Regions from separate parts of the Streptomyces sp. NPDC091282 genome, predicted to be linked through region 1. Evidence: riboswitches for the same ligand, from Rfam matches in the RefSeq annotation. Region 1 holds a riboswitch; each other region holds the start of a gene.

The links. Region 1 has a riboswitch for thiamine pyrophosphate ahead of ACIQOE_RS37520 (thiamine ABC transporter substrate binding subunit). Riboswitches for the same ligand answer to the same signal wherever they lie in the genome.
Region 2: linked by a shared signal. The riboswitch ahead of thiO (glycine oxidase ThiO) and the one ahead of ACIQOE_RS37520 (thiamine ABC transporter substrate binding subunit) in region 1 are both predicted to bind thiamine pyrophosphate.
Region 3: linked by a shared signal. The riboswitch ahead of thiC (phosphomethylpyrimidine synthase ThiC) and the one ahead of ACIQOE_RS37520 (thiamine ABC transporter substrate binding subunit) in region 1 are both predicted to bind thiamine pyrophosphate.

The regions. Positions count from the first base shown of each region.
Region 1 is NZ_JBIVUX010000011.1:214,428-218,330, reverse strand. It holds gene ACIQOE_RS37525 (iron ABC transporter permease) at 1-1,293, opposite strand, end outside; gene ACIQOE_RS37520 (thiamine ABC transporter substrate binding subunit) at 1,329-2,399, opposite strand; TPP riboswitch at 2,476-2,583, opposite strand; gene rlmN (23S rRNA (adenine(2503)-C(2))-methyltransferase RlmN) at 2,601-3,707, opposite strand.
Region 2 is NZ_JBIVUX010000001.1:373,569-377,471, reverse strand. It holds gene ACIQOE_RS01770 (thiazole synthase) at 1-182, opposite strand, end outside; gene thiS (sulfur carrier protein ThiS) at 186-386, opposite strand; gene thiO (glycine oxidase ThiO) at 383-1,552, opposite strand; TPP riboswitch at 1,550-1,661, opposite strand; gene ACIQOE_RS01755 (FAD-dependent oxidoreductase) at 1,791-3,029, shown strand; gene ACIQOE_RS01750 (Rv2175c family DNA-binding protein) at 3,128-3,493, shown strand; gene thiE (thiamine phosphate synthase) at 3,527-3,903, shown strand, end outside.
Region 3 is NZ_JBIVUX010000005.1:287,354-291,256, reverse strand. It holds gene ACIQOE_RS24720 (SsgA family sporulation/cell division regulator) at 1-44, shown strand, start outside; gene ACIQOE_RS24715 (YibE/F family protein) at 247-1,800, opposite strand; TPP riboswitch at 1,872-2,049, shown strand; gene thiC (phosphomethylpyrimidine synthase ThiC) at 2,042-3,844, shown strand.

The sequences.
Region 1 (3,903 bases):
CGCCTCCCGCAGCCGTTCGTCCACGGCGCGCAGCACGGGCAGCATGGTCCGCACCACGAACGGCACCCCGACCAGCGCCTGCGCGAGCGGCACCAGGATCCAGGACTGCCGCAGGTCCAGCGGCGGCTTGTCGAGCGCGATCAGGAACCCGAAGCCGACGGTCACCGCGGACACCCCGAGCGGCAGCATCAGCAGCGCGTCGAAGCCCCGTACCAGCCGTCCCGCGTCCCGCCGGGCCAGCGCGGCGGCGGCGAGGGCACCGATCAGCACGGCGACGGCGGTCGCGACGGCGGCGTACTCCAGCGAGGTGAGCACCGACTGGACGGGCGCGACCAGGAAGGTGCCGCCGTCGGCGTCGCCCAGCGCCCGGTAGTAGCCGAACCCGCCGTCCAGCGACCGCCGTACCAGCACCGCCAGCGGCAGCACGAGGAGCACGGCGACGGTGGCGAGGACCCCGCCGAGCAGTGCCCACTGCCCGGCGCCGCGCGGCCTGCGGGCCGTCACCGCCGGGTCCACCAGACGCAGCGCGCTCTCCCGCCGCCGTACCGTCCACGCGTGCACGGCGAGGATCGCGCCGACCGCCACGAACTGCACGATCGTCAGGACGGCGGCCGTGGCGAGGTCGAAGATCTCCGAGGTCTGCCGGTAGATCTCCACTTCGAGGGTGGAGAAGGCCGGTCCGCCGAGGATCTGCACCACGCCGAAGGAGGTGAAGGTGAACAGGAAGACCATCAGCGCGGCGGCGGCCACGGCGGGCGCCAGCGCGGGCAGGGTCACCTTGCGCCAGGCGCCGAACGGCGAGACGCCGAGCATCCGCGCGGCCTCCTCCTGACGCGGGTCCAGTTGCGCCCACAGCCCGCCCACGGTCCGTACGACGACCGCGTAGTTGAAGAAGACGTGCGCGATCAGGATGGCCCACACGGTGGTGTCCAGCCGTACGCCCCACAGCTCGTCCAGGAGTCCGCCGCGGCCGACCAGGGCCAGGAACGCCGTGCCGACCACCACCGTCGGCAGGACGAAGGGCACCGTCACCACGGCCCGCAGCACCTGCTTGCCCGGGAAGTCCAGGCGGGCGAAGACGTAGGCGGCGGGCAGCGCGGCCAGCAGGGTGAGGCCGGTGGAGGCGAGCGCCTGCCAGGTGGTGAACCACAGGACGTGCCGGATGTCGGGCTGGCCGACGACGTCGGCGATCCGCCCGAACCGCCAGCCGCCGTCGGCCTTCAGGCCGCGGGTGACGATCGCCGCGACCGGCCAGGCGAAGAAGACGGCGAAGAACGCGACGGGCACGGCCATCAGGCCGAGCCGCGCCGCGCCGCCGCGCGTGCCGGTCACTTGAGTACGAGCGAGGTCCACGACTTGACCCACTGGTCACGGTCGGCGGCGATCCTGTTGGGCGCCATGGTCTCGGGGGCCTTCGCGGCCGGACCGTACTTCGTGAACTCGGCGGGCACGCCCGCGCCCTCGGCCACCGGGTACACGAACATGTTCAGCGGCATGTCCTCCTGGAACTCCTTGGAGACCAGGAAGTCGAGGAACGCCTTGCCGCCCTTGGTGTTCGAGGCGTTGCTCAGCAGCCCGGCGAACTCGATCTGGCGGAAGCAGGTGCCGGCCGCGACGCCGGTGGGCGCGGTGCTCGGCTTCGGGTCGGCGTAGATGACCTCGGCGGGCGGCGAGGAGGCGTAGGACACGACGAGCGGCCGGTCGCCCTTGGCCTTGCGGCCGCCGGCCGAACCGGAGAACTCCTCGTTGTAGGCCTGCTCCCAGCCGTCGACGACCTTCACGCCGTTGGCCTTGAGCTGCTTCCAGTAGGTCTGCCAGCCGTCGTCGCCGTACCGGGCGGCGCTGCCGAGCAGGAAGCCGAGTCCCGGCGAGGAGGTGGCCGCGTTCTCGGTGACGAGGAGGTTCTTGTACTGCGGCTTGACCAGGTCGGCGAAGGAGGTGGGCGGGGCCAGCTTGTGCTCGCTGAAGTAGGCCTTGTCGTAGTTGACGCAGATGTCGCCGTAGTCGACGGGCGTCACCCGGTGCTTGGCGGCGTCGAGCTGGTAGGCGGTGCCGACCCGGTCGAGGCCCTTGGCGGCGTACGGCTGGAAGAGGCCGTTGTCGAGGGCCCTGGACAGCAGGGTGTTGTCGACGCCGAAGAAGACGTCGCCCTGCGGGTGGTCCTTGGTGAGGATCGCCTTGTTGACGGCCTGGCCGGCGTCGCCGTCCTTGAGGACGCGCACCTTGTAGCCGGACTGCTTCTCGAAGTCCTTGAGCACGTTCTTGGAGACGGCCCACGAGTCGTGGCTGACCAAGGTGACGGTCTTGGAGTCGGCCGGGTCGCCCGCGGACGACCCGCACGCGGACAGCGTGAGCAGACCGAGCCCGACGGCCGCGGACACGAAGGTCTTGGTGTGCACTGGTGTTTTCCTCCTGGGGTGGACCAGGAAGAGACGCGGCCCCACCCGGTGGAACCACCCGGGCAGGGCACAACAGCTTGAGTGATGACCGAACTTCCTACCCAGAATGACCTGGGCGAGGTTCAGAGGGTCTGCGGCCCGATTGCCGCACTCTCAGCGCTGTGGCGCTCCCCTGTCGGAATATGAAGATGTGCCCAGATCCTACCGCTCGGTCGCCGCCAGCTGACCGCACGCTCCGTCGATCTCCTGGCCACGGGTGTCCCGGACGGTGACGGGCACACCGTGCGCGGCGATCGCCTCGACGAAGGCCTTCTCGTCCTCGGGCCGCGAGGCCGTCCACTTCGAACCCGGCGTCGGGTTCAGCGGGATGAGGTTGACGTGCACGGGCTTGCCCCTGAGCAGGCGGCCCAGCCGGTCCCCGCGCCACGCCTGGTCGTTGATGTCACGGATGAGGGCGTACTCGATCGACAGCCGCCGCCCGCTCTTCTCGACGTACTCGAACCCGGCGTCCAGGACCTCGCGCACCTTCCACCGGGTGTTCACGGGGACGAGGGTGTCGCGCAGCTCGTCGTCGGGCGCGTGCAGGGAGATCGCCAGCCGGCACTTGAGGCCCTCGTCGGCGAACCGGTGGATCGCCGGCACGAGCCCGACCGTGGACACGGTGATCCCGCGCTGCGAGAGGCCCAGACCGTCCGGAGCCGGGTCGGTCAGCGCCCGGATGGCGGTGACGACCCGCTTGTAGTTGGCCAGGGGCTCGCCCATGCCCATGAACACGATGTTGGAGAGCCGCGCCGGACCACCAGGCACGTCCCCGTCCCGCAGCGCCCGCATCCCGTCCACGATCTGGTGGACGATCTCCGCGGTGGACAGGTTCCGGTCCAGACCCGCCTGCCCGGTCGCGCAGAACGGGCAGTTCATCCCGCACCCGGCCTGCGAGCTGATGCACATCGTCACCCGGTCCGGGTAGCGCATCAGCACGGACTCCACGAGCGTGCCGTCGAACAGCCGCCACAGCGTCTTGCGCGTGGTCCCCTCGTCGGTCGACAGATGCCGGACGACGGTCATCAGCTCGGGGAGCAGCGCCTCCCGCAGCCGGTCCCGGGAGCCGGCCGGGATGTCCGTCCACTGCTCGGGGTCGTGCGCGTACCGCGCGAAGTAGTGCTGCGCGAGCTGCTTGGCTCGAAACGGCTTCTCCCCGATCTCCGCCACCGCGTCCTTGCGCTCGGCGGGCGTGAGATCGGCGAGATGCCGCGGCGGCTTCTTGGCTCCGCGCGGCGCGACAAAGGTGAGTTCTCCGGGCTTGGGCATGGTGGTACCAGTGTCGCAGATCCACTTGGGTGACCTGCGGCTGTGGCCGGCTACGACTGTCGTCAGCGGAGCTGCGGCTCGGCGTGGGCGACTCGGACCATCTCTGTGAACGGCCCCAGGAGCGGGGAATCCCCTGGCCCGGTGTGCTGCGCTGCGGTTGCAAGGATCTTGCGCCAGGCCGCTTCGACGAGGTCGG
Region 2 (3,903 bases), on a different contig from region 1:
AGGACCGACAGCACGGATCCCCGCACGCCCGGGTCCACCCGCCGCATCGCGACGGTCGTCAGCTCGGTCCCGGACGCGACCAGGGCCCGCTCCAGCACCTCCAGGCTGGGCGCACCCCCGGTTCCCATGATCAGCCGGGACGAGAAGGCCGTCCCTGCGAGCACGAACGGGTCGTCGGCCATGGCTCAGCCTCCCTGTACGGCGGTCAGGACTTCCACGCGGTCACCCTCGGCGAGCGCCGTGCCCGGCCACTCGCCGCGCGGTACGACGGTCTCGTTGACCGCCGCGGCCACCCCGGACGGCGCGGCCGTCAGGGACCTGACGAGCGTGTCGAGAGCGGTGCCCGGGTCGATCACCCGGCGCTCCCCGTTGACGGAGATGTTCATGCGGTCTGCTCCAGGAGTGCGCCGGGGACGGGGCCGAAACGCTTCGGCGTGAACGGGCGGGCCTCTTCCGGCGGCTCCCCGCCGGTCAGCAGCTCCGCCATCACGTCTCCCGTGACGGGCGTGAGCAGCACCCCGTTGCGGTGGTGCCCGGTGGCCAGCAGCAGCCCGTCCAGGCGGGTCGGCCCGAGCAGCGGCGCGTTGTCGGGGGAGCCGGGGCGCAGCCCGGCCCGGGTCTCGGTCAGCGGCAGCTCGGTGATGCCGGGCACCAGCTCGTGGGCGTCGCGCAGCAGCTCGTACACGCCGCCCGCGGTGACCGTGGTGTCCCAGCCCAGCTCCTCGCTGGTCGCGCCGACGACCAGCTCGCCGTTCTCCCGGGGCACCAGGTACAGGTGGCCGCCGCGCACCACGGCCCGCACGGTCCGGCTGAGGAACGGCGCGTACCGGGCGGGCACCGTCAGCCGCAGCACCTGCCCCTTCACCGGCCGCACCGGCGGCAGCACGTCCTCGGGCACGCCCGCCAGCCGCCCGCTCAGGCTGCCGCCGGCGAGCACCACCCGGTCCGCGGCCAGCCGTTGCCCCGCGCGGGTGACGGCGCCGGTGGCCCGCTCCCGCACCACCTCCAGGCGCTCGGCCCAGTCGCGGTGGAAGACCACCCCGGCCCGCTCGCACGCGGTCACCAGCGCGGCCGCCAGCCGGCGCGGGTCGATCTGGTGGTCGCCGTCCACCCGCAGCCCGCCGCGCACACCCGGCGCCAGCATCGGCTCCAGGCGCCGGCACTCCCGTCCGGACAGCCAGGCCGAGTCCAGCCCCGACCGCTGCTGGAGGGCGTGCAGGTCGCGCAGGTGCGCGCGGTCGTCGGCGTCCAGCGCGACCGCGAGCGTGCCGCAGCGCCGGTAGCCGAGGTCGTGGCCGGTCAGCTCGGTGAGTTCGGCGGCGAAGCCGGGATAGCGGCGGGCGGAGGCCAGGTTGAGCCCGAGCAGGGTCTGCTCGCCGTGGTGCAGTTCGGTGACCGCGGCCAGCATCCCCGCCGCCACCTGCGCGGCCCCGCCGCCGGGTTCGGGGTCGGCGACAGCGGTGGCGAGCCCGCGCTGCGCGGACCGCCAGGCCGTGACCAGGCCGATGATGCCGCCCCCGATGACGAGGACGTCGGACGTATGTGCGGACATGGGCGTCCAGCCCCTCCCTTCGCCGGCATGACCCGGATCAGGTTCGTACGGTCGGAGGCCGCCAGCCTCCCTCTCAGCCCGGTGCGTCCGGGCTCCCGCGTGTGCTTCCCGGCCACCCTAGCCCGCGCCGCCGCGCCCCCGTAAGACGGCCTGCCCGGGCGGTGTGGAACAGGTCACTCAGCACGCCCGCTGACTGACTCTTTGTCAGTTGTCTATCGTTCGTGTCTATGGTGATCACGTGAGCGAGCAGACGCAGCGACGGAGCACGTCACAGACGCGGCGCGTGGTCGTCGTCGGCGCGGGCATGGCCGGCGTGCAGACCGCCGTGGCCCTGCGCGAACAGGGCTTCACCGGCACGGTGACCCTGATCGGCGCCGAGCCGCACCAGCCCTACGACCGGCCGCCGCTCTCCAAGGCGGTGCTGCTCGGCAAGGCGGAGGGCTCCGCCTTCGAGGTGGACTTCGAGACGCTCGGCATCGAGCTGGCGCTGGGCCGCGACGCGCTCGGCGTGCGCCTCGCCGACCGCGAGCTGGACACCGAGGCAGGCCCGGTGCCGTACGACGTCCTGGTGCTCGCCACCGGCGCCGAACCGGTCACGCTGCCCGGCACCGAGGGCGTGCCCGGCGTCCACCTGCTGCGCACCCTGGACGACGCCGAGCGGCTGCGGCCCGTGCTCGCCCGGCAGCACGACATCGTGGTGGTCGGCGCGGGCTGGATCGGCGCCGAGTTCGCCACCGCGGCCCGCGAGGCGGGCTGCGCGGTGACCGTCGTGGAGGCCGCCGACCGCCCGCTCGCGGGAGCGCTCCCGGCCGAGGTGGCCGCGCCGATGGCCGCCTGGTACGCCGACAGCGGGGCCGACCTGCGCACGCACACGCGCGTGGCACGCGTCGAACCCGGCGCCGTGGTGCTCGACGACGGCTCGCGGGTGCCCGCGGGCGCCGTCGTGGTCGGCATCGGCGCCCGTCCCGCGACCGCCTGGCTGGCCGGCTCCGGCATCGGCCTGGGCCGGCACGGCGACGTGCTCGCCGACGACCGGCTGCGCACCGGCGTCCCGGACGTCTACGCGGTCGGCGACTGCGCCTCCTTCCCGTCCGGCCGCTACGGCGAGCGCCTGCTGGTCCACCACTGGGACAACGCCCTGCAGGGCCCGCGCACGGTGGCCGCCAACATCCTCGGCGAGTCCGACGCGGTCTACGACCCGGTGCCGTACTTCTGGTCGGAGCAGTTCGGCCGCTTCGTGCAGTACGCCGGGCACCACGCGGCGGCCGACCGGCTGGTGTGGCGCGGCGATCCGGCGGGCCCGTCCTGGAGCGTCTGCTGGCTGCGCGAGGACCGCCTGGTCGCCCTGCTGGCGGTGGGCCGTCCGCGCGACCTGGCGCAGGGCCGCCGCCTGATCGAGGCGGGACGCCGGATGGACGCCGAGGCGCTGGCCGACCCGGCCCGCCCTCTGAAGAACGCGACCGCGGAACCGGTCTAGGGGCGGCGGGGGAGGAGCGGCGCGCCGATGCACGGCGCCGCCGCGTCCGGGCGACCACCGATCGCACCCCGCCCGCCGAAACGCCTACCCTTGACCCCGTGACCGAGATTGACGCAAAGACCGATGCTCTCGTCCCCGCCTGGCTCACCGTCCCCGACATCGCAGAGATGCTCGGCATCGATGTGGTGCGCGTGCGGCAGCTGGTCAAGGAGGGCCAGCTCATCGCCGTCCGCCGTGGTGAGAACCGGGCGCTGCACGTCCCCGCCGCCTTCATCGACGGGGACAAGGTGGTCAAGGGCCTGTCCGGGACCCTGACGCTGCTGCGGGACGACGGCTTCACGGACGAAGAGATGCTGGAGTGGCTTTTCACGCCCGACGAGACCCTGCCCGGCACCCCCGCGCAGGCACTCAGCGAGAATCGTGGCACGGAGGTGAAGCGCCGCGCCCAGGCGCTCGCCGTCTGAGGCAGGCAGTACCGACACCACGGGGGACACCGCATGACCGACACCGCCCGCGCCCGGCTGGCCGACGCCCGGCTCTACCTGTGCACCGACGCCCGTAAGGAGCAGGGCGACCTCGCCGCGTTCCTGGACGCGGTGCTGGCGGGCGGTGTCGACATCGTGCAGCTGCGCGACAAGGGCATGGAGGCCGCCGAGGAGCTGGACCACCTCGCCGTTTTCGCCGACGCCTGCGCCCGGCACGGCAGGCTGCTCGCGGTCAACGACCGCGCGGACGTCGCCCACGCGGCCGGCGCCGACGTGCTCCACCTCGGCCAGGGGGACCTGCCGGTGCCCGCCGCCCGGGCGGTCCTCGGCCCCGACGTCCTGATCGGCCGCTCCACGCACGCCGCCGCCGAGGCCGCGGCGGCCGCCGT
Region 3 (3,903 bases), on a different contig from region 1:
AGGCCCTGGACCGCATCCTGGCCGAGGAGCAGAGCGCGGGCTGAAGCGTTACGGCACAGCCGCGTGCCGCTCCGCCGTGTCGTGCGAGGACGCGCAGTAACGCTTCTGCGCGTCCCCGGCTCGACCTTGGCCCCTCTGCCCGCCGACGCGGGCCCGCTCCCGGCGCACACCGCGACCTGAGGCGCACACCGCGCCTCAGCGCCCGCACCGTGCTCCCTGAGCGTGCTCACCGCCTCAGGGGCGCCCTCACCGCTTCCTGCGCCGCCCCCGCCCGCCGCGCGCCGGAACCTCCGCGGAGGCGACCGCCTCCCTGCCCGGCCGGTCGGCCGACACCACCAGGGCCGCGAGCAGCGTGGTCACCGGCACCGAGGCGACCAGGCCGATCGAGCCGACCAGGGTGCGCACGATCTCCTCGGCCACCAACTCGCTGTTGGCCACGGTCGCCACGCTGCTCTGCGCGATGGAGAAGAGCAGCAGCAGCGGCAGCGCGGCGCCCGCGTAGGCCAGGACCAGGGTGTTGACCACGGAGGCGATGTGGTCGCGGCCGATGCGGATGCCCGCCCGGTACAGCCCGCGCCAGCCCATCGTCGGGTTGGCCTCGTGCAGTTCCCAGACGGCCGAGGTCTGGGTCACCGTCACGTCGTCCAGGACACCGAGGGAGCCGATGATGACGCCGGCCAGGAGCAGACCGCTCATGTCGATCGACGGGTACAGGCCGTGGATCAGGCCGGTGTTGTCATCGGTGTTGCCGGTGAGCGCCGCCCAGTCGATGAACTCCGAACCGAGGACGCCGATCAGGCACAGCGACACCAGTGTGCCGAGGACCGCCACCGAGGTCCGGGCCGACAGGCCGTGGCACATGTACAGCGCGATCAGCATGATCGCGCTCGACCCGACCACCGCCACCAGCAGCGGATTCGAGCCCTGCAGGATCGCCGGGAGGATGAACAGGGTGAGCACCATGAAGCTGACGGCGAGCGCGACGAGGGCCATCACACCGCGCAGCCGGCCCACCACGACGACGGCGAGCGCGAAGATCCCGGCCAGCAGCGCCATCGGGAACTTCCGGTTCACGTCGGTGACCGAGTACTGCAGATCCCTGGGCGCCGAGGGCTCGTAGGCGACCACGACCTTCTCGCCCTCGTGCAACTGCCGCGACTGGTCGGGCTGCACGATCTCGGTGAACGTGCGGCCCGTGTCCTTTCCGGTACCGACCCGGACCGTTGCCTTCTTGCAGGTGCCGTCCTCCGGCTTCGCCGAGTCGCCCTCGCCGGTGGAGGTGTCCCCGGCCGAGCCTCCCCCGGAGGCGTTGACGGACTTGCAGCTGACCGAGATGACCTTCGTCACCGTGGCCTGCTGGGTCTGGCGGTCGAAGCCGACGCCGGTGCGTTCGTGCGGCGGAGCGCCACCGGGCCACAGCACCGCGAGGCCGACCACGACCGCGGCGGTGAAGGGGATGAGGATCGCCGCGATGACCTTGCGCAGGTGCTTGGAGACCGGCGTGGCGGGTCCATGGCTGTGGCTGTGCGAGTGACCGTGTCCGCCGCCTGCCCCGGAACCGCCCTGACCGGAGCCCTGACCCGGCGGGTGGCCGTGGGAGTGGCCGTCGTCGTGACTGTGGGCGTGCCCCTGGTCGTGCACGCCGTCCCGTCCGTGGCCCTGCGTGTGCGTGCCACCCGGTCCGTGGCCGGGTCCGTCACCGGCACCATGGCCCCCGTGGCCGGTTCCCCCGCCCTGCCCGGCGCCGTTGCCACGCCTCGGGTCGGGGGGCGGATAGGGGTGCTGCTGTGTCGTGGTCACCGCCAGATCATCGCAAGAACGACAGGGGCCCTCTGTTCACCGCGCCCGAATTGACGCTAGCGTGGAGGCACCTTTGCACACGCGGGAGCTCGGAGCACCGGGCTGAGAGGGCGCTGACCTCCGTATTCGCGATGTTTCACGTGGAACGAGTGATGTTTCACAGGAAACGCCGCCCGACGGAAGCCGCTGCGTCGACCGCCGAACCTGTTACCGGGTAATGCCGGCGTAGGGAGTAGGTCTCATGACCAACAAGGACGTACGCACGCCTGCCTCCAGTCAGGACGAATCGCCCGTTCCGGGTGAACCGTCCACGGAGGCCGGGAAGTCCATCGGCTGGCACAAGGGGTATGTCGAGGGTTCGCGCCCCGACCTCCGGGTGCCGGTCCGTCAGGTGCATCTCACCAACGGGCAGTCGGTCACGCTCTACGACACCTCCGGCCCGTACACCGATCCGCTCGTCGGGACCGACGTCCGCAGGGGCCTGCCGCCGCTGCGGGAGAACTGGATCATCGCCCGCGGGGACACCGCGGAGTACGCCGGGCGCCCCGTCCGCCCCGAGGACGACGGGATCAAGCACACCGCTCCGCGTGGCGGGCTGCGCAACCTGGACGCGGTCTTCCCGGGCCGTCCGCGCCAGCCGCGCCGCGGCCGGGACGGTGAGGCGGTCACGCAACTGGCCTACGCCCGCCGGGGCGAGGTCACCCCGGAGATGGAGTACGTGGCCATCCGGGAGAACGTCTCCCCCGAGGTCGTCCGTGAGGAGATCGCGGCGGGGCGGGCCGTGCTGCCGGCCAACGTCAACCACCCGGAGATCGAGCCGATGATCATCGGTAAGCGGTTCCTGGTGAAGGTCAACGCCAACATCGGCAACTCCGCGGTGACCTCCTCCATCGAGGAGGAGGTGGAGAAGATGACCTGGGCGACCCGCTGGGGCGCCGACACGGTCATGGACCTCTCCACCGGCCGCAACATCCACACCACCCGCGAGTGGGTACTGCGCAACTCCCCCGTCCCCATCGGCACCGTGCCGCTGTATCAGGCACTGGAGAAGGTCGACGGCCGGGCCGAGGAGCTGACCTGGGAGATCTACAAAGACACGGTGATCGAACAGGCCGAGCAGGGCGTGGACTACATGACCGTCCACGCGGGCGTACGGCTGCCGTACGTGCCGCTCACCGCCAACCGCAAGACCGGCATCGTCTCGCGCGGCGGTTCGATCATGGCGGCCTGGTGCCTCGCGCACCACAAGGAATCGTTCCTGTACGAGAACTTCGAGGAACTCTGCGAGATCCTCGCCGCCTACGACGTCACGTACTCACTGGGCGACGGCCTGCGCCCCGGCTCCATCGCCGACGCCAACGACGAGGCCCAGTTCGCGGAGCTGCGCACGCTCGGGGAACTCAACCGGATCGCCAGGCGTTTCGACGTACAGACGATGATCGAGGGCCCGGGCCATGTCCCGATGCACAAGATCAAGGAGAACATCGACCTTCAGCAGGAGATCTGCGATGAAGCTCCGTTCTATACGCTCGGCCCGCTGACCACGGACGTCGCGCCCGCGTACGACCACATCACCTCCGGCATCGGTGCCGCGATGATCGCCTGGTGGGGCACGGCGATGCTCTGCTACGTCACGCCCAAGGAGCACCTGGGCCTGCCCAACCGGGACGACGTCAAGACCGGCGTGATCACCTACAAGATCGCCGCCCACGCGGCCGACCTCGCCAAGGGCCACCCGGGCGCGCAGGAATGGGACGACGCGCTGTCCGACGCCCGCTTCGAGTTCCGGTGGGAGGACCAGTTCAACCTCGCCCTGGACCCGGACACGGCCCGCGAGTTCCACGACGAGACGCTCCCGGCGGAGCCCGCCAAGACGGCGCACTTCTGCTCGATGTGCGGACCGAAGTTCTGCTCGATGAAGATCTCCCAGGACATCCGCCGCGAGCACGGCGGAAGCCGGGGTGAGATCGAGGAGGGCATGGCCCAGAAGTCCAAGGAGTTCGCGGCGAGCGGGAACCGGGTGTATCTGCCCATCGCCGACTGACATCCGGGCGGTGCTCGGGGTCGGCCGATCCGGGCACCGCCTGTCCTACCGCTCGTCCA